DNA from 2 places in the Halomonas qaidamensis genome. Region 2 is predicted to be linked to the other one. Evidence: predicted binding sites of a transcription regulator. Region 2 holds the regulator's gene; the other holds the start of a gene.

Region 1 (8,048 bases), 660 kb from region 2:
TCATAGCTTGGTGATGCTGTCGCACCTTGATCTTGATCATCAATGCGTTTTAGATGAGCTAGCACGGCGGTTTGGTATTTCTGGCCATGATGAAAAAGCGTCCCGTACACAACGTTAACCTGTCCCAATGAGGAAATGCATATGTTAGGTGGTATCAGTATTTGGCAGTTGCTGATTGTTCTGGGCATTATCATCCTGATTTTCGGCACCAAGAAACTGCGTAATGTGGGCACCGACTTAGGTGGTGCAGTCAAAGGCTTTAAAAAAGCAATCAACGAAGAAGAGAAAGATGCTGACAAAAAAGATGCCGACCAACCTCAGGCAAAGGTAAGCCACGAAGAGGCTGGTAACACCTACGATGTTCAAGCAGAAGAGAAACGTGCAGCCGAAGGGCGACCCACAGAACGTAACGAAGAGCGCAAATAACCCATGCTGGATATCGGCTTTCTTGAACTAATGCTGATTGGAATCGTCGGGCTTCTGGTGCTTGGCCCGGAACGCCTGCCAAGAGCCGCTCGCACAGCAGGCATGTGGATCGGTAAAATCAAGCGAACGGTATCCGGCATGCAGCGCGAAATTAGCGCCCAGCTGGAAGCAGAAGAGTTACGTCAAAAACTCAACGAGCAGCAAAAAAAGCTCGATGACAGCCTGAAGAAAGCCAAACAGGATGTTGAGGGCATTGTCGAACCGTCCGCTTCTGCTGCAAAACCTTCTTCACACTCTACGTCGTCTGACAGCCAAAATGATACCGAACAGCGGGTTGCTAACGCCAGCGCACGTCTAGACGATGCTTTGCAGACGGTACGTGAAGAAGCGCCAGCCGCGTCTACATCGACATCTTCATCACCCGCCACCTCAACGCCCCACCAAGCTACTTCCGATGAGCTACGTGCGGTCAATGCGAGTAACGAAGCGTCTAGCCAGGCTAATTTCCAGGCGGATGTTAACAAGACAGATAGTAAAAACACAGATTGTAAAAAGGCAGATATTAAAAAGGATAGTAATCACCAATGAGCATGTCTGGCGATTCACATGAACCGCGTAATGAACAAGCCCAAGCGCCTCTTATTGAGCACTTAATCGAACTACGTACGCGGCTAATGAAAGCAGTCGTAGTCATATTAGTCGTGTTCCTTGGTCTTTACGCCTTTGCCAATGATATCTATAGCTTTGTGGCTGAGCCCTTAATGGCACTTTTGCCGGAAGGCTCACAGATGATCGCTACCGAGGTAGCCTCGCCTTTCTTGGCACCCTTTAAGCTCACCTTGGTAGTGGCCGTCTTTATCGCTATTCCCTTTGTGCTACATCAGGCATGGGCCTTTGTGGCACCAGGGCTGTACGATAACGAGAAAGCACTGGCGATTCCTATTTTAGTTTCAAGCATAGCGCTGTTTTACGCAGGTGCGGCCTTTGCTTATTATGTGGTCTTTCCGCTGTTATTTGAGTTTTTCACCCAGACCGGGCCGGAAGACGTTGCCGTAATGACCGACATTAACCAGTACCTTAACTTTGTACTGAAGCTGTTTTTCGCCTTTGGCGTTGCCTTTGAAATCCCCATCGCAACGTTTCTGCTGATACTGTCTGGCGCGACCACGGTCGAAAGCCTTTCCAAAAAGCGCCCCTACATTATTTTAGGTTGTTTCGTGGTGGGCATGCTGCTTACCCCTCCCGATATTATTTCTCAAAGTCTGTTAGCCATACCGATGTATCTACTTTATGAAGTGGGCCTACTGTTTGGCAGATTGGTACGCCGTAAGGCAAAGGCAGATGACGCTGAGGAACAAGAGACCTAAAAGCACTATTAAAGATACACTGCTCAAAAAAAGCCTCTGCCATTGAAAAATGACAGAGGCTTTTTGCTCTTCATACGAGAGGCTTTTTGCCCTTCATACGCATAGTTCGGTTACCTAGAGAGCACTAGCCCATCATTTCATCCATGCGGTCTACCAACTTAAAAATACCTGTGGCGGCCTCGCTGATACGGGTGGCAAGCATATAAGCAGGCGTTGTGACTACCCGGTGCTCATGATCCACCACGATCTCTTCAACGCCGCAGCTACGATGCAGGCCACCCATCGCACTAATAGCACCTGAGACACCCGGATCATGGCCAACAGTAACGGCCACACCCTCGCCCAAAAGGCGTGGCACCAGAACCGGTGCAATACACATCAGACCAATGGGCTTTGCCTCTTCTTTAAAACCTATCAGTGCTTCTTTTACGCTCTCAAGTACCTGCATGTTGTCACCCTGATCGGCAAAATCAGACAGGTTTTTAGCGACACCAAACCCACCAGGCACAATAACCGCATCAAAGTCGTTAGCGTCTAGCTCAGTAATTGGACTAATATCACCACGAGCAAGGCGCGCTGACTCCTGCAGCACATTTCGCTGTTCACCATCTACAGGCTCTTGAGTTATATGGTTAATCACATGGTGCTGAGCGACATCCGGCGCAAAGCAACGATAGCCAATCCCCAACTGATCAAGGCGCAGCAGCGTTAACGTTGTTTCGTAGATTTCAGAGCCATCAAAAACGCCGCAGCCTGCTAATACGATTGCTACCTGTTTTGTCATACTTATCTCCTTATTGTAGCGCTTATTATCGCGGTTAAATCGTCGCCGCTTTGCGTCGCCGAGCAGCTCACTTTAGTCAGTCTATAAAGCCACTACAAGCCAGCTATCACAAGCTCGCTTTCGCTGTAGTACAAGACTGATATACTCACATTAAGCCTTTTAGGGCATCCACTTTGTGACTGTTTGGAGAACGCCGTTGAACACCTCTGCCCCCCGCCACTTCCCTGCTACACGACTACGCCGTATGCGACGTGACGATTTCTCCCGTCGCTTAATGCAAGAGTCAACATTAACGCCCAATGATTTGATTTTGCCGGTTTTCGTACTCGAAGGCGAAAATCAGCGTGAAGCGGTTGCCTCTATGCCTGGTGTTGAGCGTCTTTCCATCGATCTGTTGATTGAGCAAGCACGGGAAGCTTATGCGCTCGGCATTCCCGCTTTAGCTCTATTCCCTGTTATCGGTGCAGAGCAAAAAAGCGAGTTGGCAGAAGAGGCTTATAACTCCAGCGGCCTTGTACAGCGCAGCGTGCGGGCGCTAAAAGAAGCGCTCCCTGAGCTTGGCATTATTACCGATGTGGCTCTTGATCCGTATACCAGCCACGGCCAGGACGGCATTCTTGATGAGCATGGCTATGTGCAAAACGATCGTACGGTAGACACCCTGCTCAAACAGGCGCTCTCTCATGCCGAAGCAGGTGCCGATGTAGTAGCGCCTTCCGATATGATGGACGGTCGTATCGGTGCCATTCGCCAAGTGCTAGAGCAGGAACACCTGCATAATGTGCGCATTATGGCGTATAGCGCCAAGTATGCCTCTAAATATTATGGCCCCTTCCGCGACGCCGTGGGCTCTGCCGCCAACCTTGGCAAAGCGGATAAACGCACTTACCAAATGGATCCTGCCAATAGCGATGAAGCGCTGCATGAAGTCGCTATGGATATCGCCGAGGGTGCCGATATGGTGATGGTGAAACCCGGCATGCCTTACTTAGATATTGTACGTCGTGTAAAAAGCGAACTTCAGGTACCTACGTTCGCTTACCAAGTGAGCGGCGAATACGCAATGCATCGCGCCGCTTTCGATAATGGCTGGCTTGAGGCTGAACCAGTGATTCTTGAATCACTAATGTGCTTCAAACGAGCAGGAGCCGACGGCATCTTGACGTATTTTGCGTTAGAAGCTGCACGCTTGTTACAACGATAAAATAACGTCTTACGCTTTAAAGATGACAAACAGGTGACACCTATTTGTCATCTTTTCCCGGCATACTCCCATTAACAATAGTTATCAACGATAGTTATTAACAAGAGCTATCAGGCTATGATGGGTATGAACCACCACCGGGGGCAACCATGGACGATCAGTCAATAGATTCCACTCCAGCAGTTTCAAACGAGCCCACCAGTGGCGAAGGTGATATTTTACCATTGCGCATTAATCGTACGCCTACTGGCGTTCACGCCAGAGAATCGCACTCAGAAGCTGACTTGGATGACCCTCAGCTTTATTTCAATCGTGAACTGTCCCATCTGCAGTTCAATATTCGCGTACTTGAACAAGCACTTGATGATGCGCATCCGCTACTCAATCGGTTGATGTTTTTGCTGATATTTTCATCCAACATGGATGAGTTTTTTGAGATCAGGGTTGCTGGGCTTAAACACCAAATGGCACTAGGTGACGATACCACTGCCGCCGATGGTCGCTTGCCTAAAGCTTTACTAGCTGAAATTTCCGAAATCGCGCATCAGCAAATTGCACGTCAATACCAGATATTAAATGATATTTTGCTGCCTGCCTTAGAAGCGCAAGGCCTACGTTTCCGTCGTCGCGATCAGTGGACCGACGAACAAAAAGCCTGGGTACATGCGTTCTTTGATAATGAAATCATGCCGGTGATCAGCCCTATCGGCCTAGATCCTTCGCACCCATTCCCACGGCTAGTTAATAAAAGCCTCAACTTCATTGTTGAACTAGAAGGAAAGGATGCCTTTGGTCGCGCTGGTGGCATGGCAATCCTTCCTGCGCCTCGCTCGCTGCCTCGCTTAATGGCGTTACCAAAGGAGCTGTGCGCTGAAGGTTTTTCTGAGTATATTTTCTTATCGTCGATGATTCACGCCCATGCCGAGGAACTATTCCCCGGTATGCGTGTGCGCGGTTGTTATCAGTTCCGGCTGACCCGCAATGCCGATATGACCGTCGACCCCGAAGAAGTCTCAGATCTGGCATCTGCGTTACGTGGCGAACTATTGGCGCGTCGCTATGGTAGTGGCGTAAGGCTTGAGGTTGCCGACAATTGCCCAGATGACTTAACCAGCTTTTTATTACGTCAGTTTGAATTAGAAAATAGCGATTTATACCGTGTCCAAGGGCCGGTGAATTTGACTCGCATGATGGCTGTATTGGGCGATGTCGACCGCCCAGAGCTACTTTACCGCCCTTATTCGCCTAGCGTGCCAAAAGCACTGAAAGGCGGCAGCCTGTTTAGTGCGATTGCCAAAAGCGATATTTTGCTCCACCACCCGTTCCAGTCCTTTTCGCCTATCGAAGATTTACTGCGCGAAGCCGCCCGCGACCCCGACGTACTGGCCATCAAGCAGACGTTGTATCGCACTGGTGCTGATTCAACAATAGTCAGCGCGCTAGTCGATGCCGCTAGCCAAGGTAAAGAAGTTACCGTAGTTATTGAGCTACGGGCACGGTTTGATGAGGCGGATAATCTACAGCTAGCATCGCGCTTGCAAGAAGCTGGCGCCATTGTGATTTACGGCATTATGGCCTATAAAACCCACGCTAAAATGCTGCATATTGTGCGGCGTGAGAAAGGCGAACTGCGCCACTACGCACATTTAGGCACTGGCAACTACCACTCTAAGACCGCAAAACTGTATACCGATTACAGCCTACTGACCGCCAATAAAGCGCTATGCGCCGATGTACATAAAGTCTTCCAGCAGCTTTCTGGCATGGGCCGCGCGCGTAAGATTGATACGCTGTTGCACGCGCCCTTTACACTTCACGAGCGCTTAGTCGAAATGATTGATCGTGAAGCTCAGGTGGCGCTTAGGGGTAAGCGTGGGCATATTATTATTAAGTGCAATTCACTCACCGAACCCAAGCTTATCAAGGCGCTATATCGTGCATCTCAAGCAGGCGTCGAGTGTGACCTGATTATTCGTGGTATGTGTTGTTTGAAACCCGGTGTTGAGGGTATATCAGATAATATTCGCGTAAGGTCGATTATTGGTCGTTTTTTAGAACATACCCGCGTTTTCCACTTTCACAACGACGGCAAATCAGAGACCTGGTGCTCAAGCGCTGATTTTATGTCACGCAATATGTTTCATCGCGTAGAAACCTGCTTTCCGCTGCTGGATAAAAAGCTGGCCACGCGGGTGCGTAAAGACTTGGAGACCTATCTAGTCGATAACTGCCAAAGCTGGCTGCTTAAAAGCGATGGCAGTTATCAGCTACAAGACCCTGGCAATGGTGACGCGATTAGTGCCCAGGAAACGCTGCTCTATGCCTATGCCTCAAAAAGCTAGCCATCACCGCTAGATACACAATAAGCCCCGTTGCCTGTTGCAGCGGGGCTTAAATGCCAATTAGCTATGTAGTCAGAATTAGCTTTTGGCACCCATACTTACTTATCTAGCGGATGATCGGTTAATGCTGGTTCTACCACGTTACACTTATCGTCTTTACGCATAACGCTCACGCAGTTGATTTGCAGCTTCCACCATATTAGCCAATGCAGGCTCCACTTCTGTCCAGCCACGGGTTTTCAGACCACAATCAGGGTTTACCCATAGCCGCTCAGCAGGAATTTTTTCCAGCGCTTTTTCCATCAACGCCACCATCCATGCGACATCTGGAATATTGGGCGTATGGATATCATAAACTCCCGGCCCAATTTCGTTCGGGTAAGCAAAATCCTGGAAAGCGTCCAGCAGTTCCATATCGGAACGTGAGGTTTCAATGGTGATCACATCCGCATCTAGCGCGGCGATGGCCCCAATGATGTCGTTAAACTCCGAGTAGCACATATGCGTATGAATTTGGGTGCTGTCTGCAACGCCTGCAGCGCTTAGCTGGAAGCTTTCTACTGCCCAATCCAAATAGGATTGCCACTCGTTCTGCCGCAGCGGTAAGCCTTCACGTAGCGCGGGCTCGTCAATTTGAATGATCTGAATACCCGCTTTTTCCAAATCGACAACTTCGTCACGCAGTGCCAGCGCAATCTGACGGCAGGTGGTTGCGCGGGGCTGATCATTACGCACAAACGACCATTGTAAAATCGTCACAGGCCCTGTCAGCATGCCTTTCATGGGTTTTTCGGTGAGCGATTGAGCGTATTCACTCCAGCAAACGGTCATTGGTTTGGGGCGAGAAACGTCACCGAAAATAATCGGCGGTTTTACGCAGCGGGAACCATAGCTTTGCACCCAGCCAAAGCGCGTAAAAGCAAAGCCATCAAGTTGTTCACCAAAGTACTCCACCATGTCGTTGCGCTCGGCTTCACCGTGAACGGGCACATCTAGACCAAGCGCTTCCTGGCGCTCAACGACATATGCGATCTCTTCGCGCATACGCGCTTCGTAATCTGCCTGGCTCAGCTCACCGGCTTTAAATGCCCGACGGGCGGCGCGTATTTCACCTGTTTGCGGAAAAGAGCCAATGGTGGTGGTGGGAAACAGTGGCAGTGCAAGCGCTCGACGCTGAGACACGCTGCGCTGGGCATAAGGCGACTGACGCTGACTATCTTGAGCCGTTATCGCCGACAAACGGCCACTCACGGCAGGCTGATGAATGCGACGCGATTCCCGGCGCGTATCCAAGGCACGCGTTGCCTCACTCACCCGCTGTTCATCAACCGGTGTGGCTCGGTTATCAATCAGCCGGGTAAGAGTCACTACTTCATCCAGTTTTTGACGCGCAAATGCCAACCAGCTGGTTAGTTCACTATCCAGTTCAGTTTCTTGAACCAAGTCTACCGGCACATGCAACAATGAGCAGCTGGGTGCCAGCCATAGTCGCTGCCCTAAACGTACTTTTAGGGGCAGCAGACGCTCTCTTAGGGCCGCCAAATCAGCACGCCAAATATTGCGCCCATCCACCAAGCCAATCGAAAGCACTTGATGAGGGCTTAAACGATCAACCACGCTCTCTACCTGTTCGGCTCCACGCACAGCATCAATATGCAATCCCGCTACTGGCAGGCGTGTCGTAAGCGAAAGGTTATCACCTAACCCACCAAAGTAAGTGGCAACAAGCAATTTTAGCGGGGCTGATTGTAGGCGATGATAAGCACGTTCGTAAGCCTGTTGCCACGCTAAGGGCAGGTCTTGCACCAAAGCAGGCTCGTCTAGCTGCACCCACTCAATGCCTTGTGTCGCTAAGCGAGAAAGAACTTCGCTGTATACATCCAGCACACTATCCAACAAGCTCAGCCGATCGAACTCACCACCTT
Region 2 (8,048 bases):
GGCCTATCTGCTATAACGCTAGCCCAACCTATTTGTTACCTTAAGGTTGTTTGGCTTACCTAGTGTTATCAAGATTAAGCATAAGCCTTGTTAAGAAACAAGGCTCCTACAAGGAATACGACCATGCTGACCCGCGCACTCTGGCTGACGGCTCTCCTCTCTAGCAGCGTCTCTTTTGCATCGGCTCACGACGTTCAAACCGACCAGTTAAGGATTGTTCACCCTTTTGCCACACCAACTCCTCCTGGCGTAGTAAACGGTGCCGCTTATCTGGATATTACAGCTCGTACAGAACCCGTCACACTAGTTGGTGCGCAGTCACCTGTGAGTGACAGTGTTGAGCTGCATGACATGCAAATGGATGGCGATATGATGACAATGCGCCATGTCAGCGCCATTGAAATCGCTAAAGATGAAACACTGACGATGCGCCCAGGTGGCGGCTATCACCTGATGTTAATGGGCTTACACCAGCCACTGGTAGAGGGTGAGCGTTTTCCCATTACGTTAGAGTTTGCTCAACAAGACGACATTGAAATAGAGGTTTGGGTACAAGATGCCCAGCAAGGAAGCACAGATGCTGATCACCATCATCAGCATTAATAACCACAGCGTGCCATTGCCCTGAGCGGTGCCACCATATAAAAGCCCCATAGAAGTGGGGCTTTATTAATAAAAACGCGTGCTTTACCTCATAAATTTAGCCGTCACACTGGTTACCAGCGTGTACTGCTCCCCTCTTCACGATTTAGCTCTTCAGCACGATAACCTGATTTAGCTTTAGACTCTTCATCATCTTTGCTATTACGGCTAGAAGGAGAGTAGGTCAGCGTATTTTCGTTATCGTTGATTAAATCCTTAGCTGAATAGCTCGCAGGACCCGAGGTATTGCGCGATTCAGGCTGAATAATTTCTTGATTATCAGCGCGTTCCTGATTCAGCTCTATAGAAGATTGCGCAAATGCCATTGGGCTAGTGATTAGACCAAACAACAAACCTACAACAGCTGCTTTTTTAATGAATGATGTCAACAACATACCTAAAACTCCTTGACCACCTACTACATGGAGTAACCGACAGGCTAATAATACGAGATACCTTTTTGTCAGTCACCAAGCACTATATTTGAATATATTAGCTCTAAGCACTCACTATAACTCAGGCATTAACAAGGCAATAGGGTATAAACCCCCTTTCAACTACCAATAAAATGTGAGCTACACACAAAAATTAATCTACGCAAAAAATTAGACCCCACCTAGGTGGGGTCTTGAGCACTCTTACTGATCGCGATGTGCACTGCTGGCTTCCTATCCATTTGAGGGACTCCAACCTTGGAATTAACCCTAACCAGCGTGATAATCGTCGAATAATTCAATCCTTGAATTTAAGAGCATCCGTGCAATGAAACATCCGTGTTGCTAAATGGCTCATCCATAAGAGTAAGAGCTATACTGACTTTAGAAAATATCAGTTACTAAAGTTAATACTAGACGGGTAAGTCTTACATGCCACTATTTTCTTCTGGCAATTCTTCCGTGCTGTCATAGCCAGCATCTGATTCGCCATGTTCCATTGAGTTAGGTTCCATGTCGCTAGCGTTATCGCCTTCGTCATGGGTCAAATCTTGTTTGTCATACTCACCAGTTCCTGTAGATCCAGCAGTTCCGGTAGTGCCTGACGCGTCATCAGACTGGCTACCAACCGGCTGTTCATCTGGAGAAATATTATTCGCTGGGTCTGCTGGCTCTTGAGCGAATGCCGCAGGACTAGCAACTAGACCGAACGCTACACTTAAAATACCAGCTTTCTTGAGTAGTTCCTTGGACATCATATTCCATCTCCTCGATCGCTGTTCAATACTGCTTAAATGGTAAGAAAGATTGCCTTTCGGCTTACCAATTCCTGTGGTGTTCTCTCTTACTCACATACTTGCATTCGTTATGCCAAAAGCCAAAAAAAAACAATAATTTTTTAATAAACAAAAACTTAAGGAAAAAACAGAGGCGCAAGCACAACATAAGTCTTTCGAAATAAGGGAGGCAAACTGGTTAGAAATGGCACATGAGCATTATGTATCCATACTTATATGACAGCATGGCACACTTATACAATATTTGTATTTACAAGCCCTATGTCAGGCTATGCTCGTTTTCAACAATCCGGGAGGAGGGAAAAACACAGCGAAAGAGGGCTCCTTCGCCAGGATGGGATTCAATGTGTAGCAGTGCATCATGTCTTAGTAGTACATGCTTCACAATCGCAAGGCCAAGGCCCGTGCCACCCGTCGCTGTACTACGCCCTTTATCAACACGGTAAAAGCGCTCTGTTAGGCGTGGAATATGAACCGGGTCTATCCCTTCACCGTCATCATCAACGTCAATGCAGGCGCCACCATTTGGTAGCGTTTTCCAGCGAAGCGTTATCTGACTTCCTGTTGGGGTATACCGCACAGCGTTAAAGGCAAGGTTAGAAACAGCACTATGCAGCTCTTGTTCGCTACCAATGAGCCGCGCATCACTCTCAAGCACAACATGAACACTGTGTTGTTGATTAGAAAGTGCAAGCGCATCGCGGCGGATACTATCGAGTAACGGTCCTACCGCTAGCGGTTGGTGATCCTCTCCCCCTTGATCAATTTCTAACCGCGAAAGTAGCAGCAAATCATTGACCAAATTTTGCATGCGTTTAGTCTGCTCTTCCATCTGGCCAATCCCGCGACCTAACCGCGGCGGCAACTGATCTTTCAGCTCGCCGTAGGTTTCTAAATACCCCGTTAACACTGTAAGCGGGGTACGTAGCTCATGGGAAACGTTCGCCACAAAGTCACGACGCATCTGCTCTAAACGATGGAGGCGAGTAATATCTCGCGCCATTACTAAGCGTTCATCATCGCCATAAAGGGTAATTTGATATTGAAGGATGCGCCGTTCATCGATGGGCGACGTCAAGGTTAGCGGCTCACCGTACTTACACGCGTTAAAATAGCTGATAAATCTTGGGTCACGAAGCAGGTTGGTAATGTGCTGGCCACGGTCATGAGCCGTTTGTAGGCCCAGCATTTCTGTCGCTGCGCTGTTCCACCACTCTAGGTCACCATGCCGGTCCAACATAACTACGCTATCACGCATTGCTTCAGATGATTCCTGAATACGTGCCAACGTCGCGCGTAAGCGGTTCTGGGTAATCCGTTGGCTTTTTTGATAGCGATACAAGCGATCAAATAGCTCACCCCATATCCCGTTCGCTGCGGGGGGTTCATCATGGGGATGAAGCGTTAACCATTTAAATAGCGCACGTAGTTGACGTAAATGGTAGCCAAGACAAACGGTAAGGCCCGCCGCTAGACCGATGCCTGGAACTGCCACCAGCCACCCTAGGAAAAGGCCTAGCATTGCCCACAAAACAAAGCGCCACAGTTCTCGGCTCCACAAACGCACGGTTACACCCGGGCAGAGAAGCGGTATCCAGTGCCACGCACCGTTTGAATAAGGTTTTGGTGGGCTTCCCCGAGGGCCTTGCGTAAACGACGAATGTGGACGTCTACGGTACGCTCTTCAACATACACGTTACCGCCCCACACTTGATCAAGTAACTGGCTACGTGTGTAAGCGCGTTCTTGGTGGGTCATAAAGAACTGCAGCAAACGATACTCTGTCGGCCCCATTTCCAATGCTTTGCCATAAGCGCTCACCCGATGGCTGACAGGATCTAAAAGCAAGCCATTGATTTCGATAGGATCTTCGACGCCACGAGGCGTAGTACGGCGTAACACTGCTTTTAAGCGCGCTACCAGCTCACGGGGCGAAAAAGGTTTGGTGATATAGTCATCAGCGCCAGCTTCAAGCCCCTGAATCTTATTATCCTCTTCGCCTTTGGCGGTTAGCATGATTATAGGCACTTCTGCTGTCGCTTCTTCACGCTTCAAACGCCTTGCCAGTTCAATACCACTGGTACCGGGCATCATCCAATCCAGCAAAAGTAGATCTGGCTGATGGTCAACCATCATGGCGTGGGCATCCTGGGCGTTATCCGCTTCAAGTACGCGATAGTCAGCCATTTCAAGCGCCACGGCGATCATTTCGCGGATAGGCGCTTCATCATCGACAATCAAAACGGTCTTGGCGGTCATTCCAGGGGCCTCACGGTGTTCAATGAAAACTGGTTCGAAAGAACAGTTCAACAAAACAGTTCAGTGACATGTCAATGACGATAACACCATGACTTGATGACAATTCTATGACAAAGACGATATTTAGCCAGTGATTGGCCACCAACTCAGTACTATTCCTGCAAAAATCAATAAGCCAGACCAGTGATTGTTTAGAAATGCTTGGAAACAGCGGTCACGCTCACGGCCAGCAATTAGCCGCTGTTGGTGGGCAAACGTAGCGGCCATCCCCGTTAACCCAAGCCAGAAAAACCCTCCCAAACCAACACGTATTCCCACCCATGCAAGTAGCAACAATGTCGCTGCTTGCAGCACACCAATGATAAAGCGGTCAGCACTACCAAACAGCACCGCGGTAGATTTAATGCCAATTTTAAGGTCATCGTCGCGGTCGACCATGGCGTATTGGGTATCGTAAGCCACTGTCCATAAAACGTTCGCACTAAACAACAGCCACGCTTCAAACGGAACGTACCCCAATACTGCACCGAATGCCATGGGGATCGCCCAAGAAAACGCCGCTCCTAAAAACACTTGTGGGAAGTGGGTATACCGCTTCATAAAGGGGTAAATAAACGCTAAAACAACACCGCCGATTGAAAGCAGCACCGTAAACCAGTTGGTCAGCAACACTAAAACGAAAGCGGCGGCAACCAGCGCGATAAACAGTAGCTGCGCTTCGGTTTCACTGATACGCCCAGTGGCTAATGGGCGATGCTTAGTGCGCTTTACATGGCCATCAAAGTGACGGTCAGCGTAATCATTGACCACGCAGCCCGCGGCACGCATCACATACACACCAGCAATAAAAATTAGCAGCACATTACGCTCAGGCACACCGTCAGCCGCTATCCAAAGCGCCCATAACGTTGGCCACATCAGTAGCCAGGTGCCAATCGGGCGATCTAAGCGCATTAAATGTAAAAAATCTGCCACTCGGGCCCATCCCGTTGGCCGCAACAGAGAACGATCCATGCTTACCTCTCAAAAAGAATACGCTGGCACTAGCCTAGCGCGAAGGCAGGTCAAGATCATCTGCCATGCTTGATAAAAAGTATTCCTGTACCAATAGCGACAGTCCGCTGTGCTGAAACACTGAGCGCCGCCCCCATACACTGTCTGCCAATAGCGCAGACTGTTCGACGACAAAACGTGGCTGATGGCGGGTAGCGTAAAGCGGTCCACGCACTAGATCGGGCTGTCGAAACAACCAACTGCCTAACGAGCGCTCGCCCAGCCCTTCCAAGCCTTTGCCTTGTAACTGGCTAAGTGGCGCTACCGAGCGCGCAACCACCCAAGGTTTATTTCCCACACACAGTGCCACTTCCCTTAGCCAGGCATAGCGTCGCGGGGCAATGCCAAGCGCCAGCGCTTCATCACGCAGGGGAAAACCAACCGTTTGGCGCAGCAGTTGCACCCGAAACGCCTTGATGTCGCCTGCGACGGTTAGCCGTGTTGTCAAGGAATCCTTCGAGGCTACCCACTGCCACCACGGGGCGCTCATCCCAGGACGAGCCGCCGCAACGGGTAGCCAATGAGTAAATAGTCGATGAGTAACGAGTTGGTGAGGGACTAGAGAGGCTTGCCGAAAAGTAGGGGCGTTCACCAGGGTCTCCGAGGCGGTCAATACATATAGAGCTAGTGTAACATGGTGACCATACTGGCTTTTGTTCCACCGACTTTTGGTGACTGCATGCCCGCAATCGATACACAACTACTGTCCAACTCACATTCAGCGCTGATTATTATTGGCACTGGCATGGCGGGGATTGGCCTTGCACGAGCCTTGCGCCGGCAAGGCGATACACGCACCATTACCCTCATCAGCGCGGATAGCGGCGATGATTACAGTAAACCGCTGCTCTCCACCGGCTTTGCGAAGCGCTTAACGCCCGACCAGCTGGCACAGCGCAGCGCCCGCGACGTTGCCGAAGAGCTTAATGCCGAGCTAATTACCCACACCCAGGTCGTACACCTGCATGTGGATAACCAGCGCATAGTACTCAGTAACGGTCATCAGCTTCACTACGATGACCTTGTACTAGCGACTGGCGCGGCGCCACGTACACCCTTTAGCGTGCCGGAAAACGTCGCCAAACGGTGCTTTACGGTGAACGATTTAGACGAGTATCGCCGCTTTTATGATGCCTTGGCGGCAGCGCCTGCACGGGTAGCAATTGTGGGGGCTGGCTTGGTGGGCTGTGAATTCGCTAATGACTTATATGCTGGCGGCCATCAAGTCACCCTTATTGCGCCAGAGCGCGCGCCACTGCCACGTCTACTGCCCGAACCGTTAGGCCAAGCACTGGGTAACGCTTTTCAAGCAGCAGGTATTCAGCTTGCTTTAGGGCGCACCCTACAAACACTGACGCTTAACCCCGACAATGCCCTATCGCTGCACCTTGATAATGGCGACCACTATGTTGCCGACATAGCGTTACTGGCCACCGGCTTAACGCCGCGCAGCGAGCTTGCAGAAACTGCCGGGCTGGCGGTGTCCCGCAGCGGCATCATGGTTGACCGCCAATTACGCACCTCGCAACCCCACATATTTGCGTTAGGCGATGTGGCTTGCGTTGAGGACGTAAATGCAATGTACGTGCAGCCCTTGCAAGCGTGCATAAAAGCGCTGACATCGACACTTACCGGAAAGCCAACCAGCGTCAGCTTTGGCGCATGGCCTGTGATAGTAAAAACGCCCTTACTACCCGTTGTTGCCTACCCACCTGCAACCACGCCAGCACGGTGGCAAATTGAGGGAGAAGGAAACGAAATGACAGCCATTGCTGAAAATAAAGACGGACGTTTGATTGGATTTGCGTTGACAGGTGGCTGCGTGAGAAGGAAAGTGGAGCTTTCCAGAACGGCCCCTGCGCTGCTAGGCTGATTCTCGCCGCATTTACGGCTAAGCTGAAAAAGCTAACCAGCTGAGCAATGCTGCTAATAACATCGATGAACTTACGCTTGATTTTCACATAGGGAGATACCTTTATGCGCAAACCTGAACTCGCCGCCGCCATTGCTGAAAGCGCTGATCTATCCAAAGACAAAGCAGGTCAAGTGCTCAACGTTATCTTGGACGAAATCACCAATAGCGTGGCCAAAGGTGAAGATGTCGCTCTCATTGGTTTTGGAACGTTTACCGTGCGCGAACGTGCTGCACGTACTGGCAAAAATCCACAAACTGGCGCGCCACTGCAGATTCCTGCCAGCAAAAACGTTGCGTTTAAGCCAGGCAAAGCGCTTAAGGACGCCGTTTCCTAATGAAACTCAAGCTGACGCTGTGGCTACTGAGCTTACTGCTTAAAAGAGCCCTGCGACGCAAACCGCGCTTTCGGGAACAGCTTGAGCGAATGCGCGGTCTGGACTGGGGTGTTGCCACGGAAGACCTAAGCATTGCACGGTATTATCGAATGTCACCAAAAGGCATCACTACCGGCAAAGGCTTGCCCGTTGACCTAGACCTTGAGCTACGTTTCCGCGATCAAGATACCGCGTTAAAAATACTCAAGAAACCTACACAACAGGCCTTTCTCGACGGTATGCTAGCCGGTGAAGTTCGCCTAGTGGGCGACTCTGCTGATATGAACAAGCTACAGAAGCTACTGAAAAATATGTAATAAACAGCCCGCCACCTTAAAGTGGCGGGCTTTTTTCTTCCTTTCTTTTTGTTTACCACTCAGCGTGTAAAGCATTGCCCAACCGGGCGGTGATATAAGCGTGTACCGCCAAGGTGCTGTATTGATGCGGGTTGGGGCGAGTTTGTCCGCCCACTCACCTATAAAGCCGGCTGGGCGGGGAGTGTCAGTAAACGTGAGGGAGAACACTGTCATTGATAACGGCAGGTAAAGACAAGCACAGGCCATTCCCTCTATAC

What was found. The regulator PhoB, encoded in region 2, activates phosphate uptake and scavenging genes when phosphate is short. The targets are predictions, from matches to a motif close to TGTCATANNNNTGTCANA.
Region 1: a site for PhoB is predicted at 3,803-3,820, ahead of ppk1 (polyphosphate kinase 1). Genes of this name have one in related genera too.

Annotation. Positions count from the first base shown of each region.
Region 1 covers NZ_CP080627.1:581,295-589,342, reverse strand. The annotation lists gene K1Y77_RS02815 (phosphoribosyl-ATP diphosphatase) at 1-118, shown strand, start outside; gene tatA (Sec-independent protein translocase subunit TatA) at 142-426, shown strand; gene tatB (Sec-independent protein translocase protein TatB) at 430-1,014, shown strand; gene tatC (twin-arginine translocase subunit TatC) at 1,011-1,793, shown strand; gene elbB (isoprenoid biosynthesis glyoxalase ElbB) at 1,918-2,577, opposite strand; gene hemB (porphobilinogen synthase) at 2,774-3,781, shown strand; gene ppk1 (polyphosphate kinase 1) at 3,931-6,123, shown strand; gene metE (5-methyltetrahydropteroyltriglutamate--homocysteine S-methyltransferase) at 6,280-8,048, opposite strand, start outside.
Region 2 covers NZ_CP080627.1:3,692,773-3,700,820, forward strand. The annotation lists gene K1Y77_RS16640 (copper chaperone PCu(A)C) at 124-603, shown strand; gene K1Y77_RS16645 (hypothetical protein) at 717-1,037, opposite strand; gene K1Y77_RS16650 (hypothetical protein) at 1,505-1,834, opposite strand; gene phoR (phosphate regulon sensor histidine kinase PhoR) at 2,133-3,440, opposite strand; gene phoB (phosphate regulon transcriptional regulator PhoB) at 3,443-4,132, opposite strand; gene ubiA (4-hydroxybenzoate octaprenyltransferase) at 4,256-5,146, opposite strand; gene K1Y77_RS16670 (chorismate--pyruvate lyase family protein) at 5,181-5,777, opposite strand; gene K1Y77_RS16675 (NAD(P)/FAD-dependent oxidoreductase) at 5,865-7,058, shown strand; gene K1Y77_RS16680 (HU family DNA-binding protein) at 7,163-7,435, shown strand; gene K1Y77_RS16685 (hypothetical protein) at 7,435-7,791, shown strand.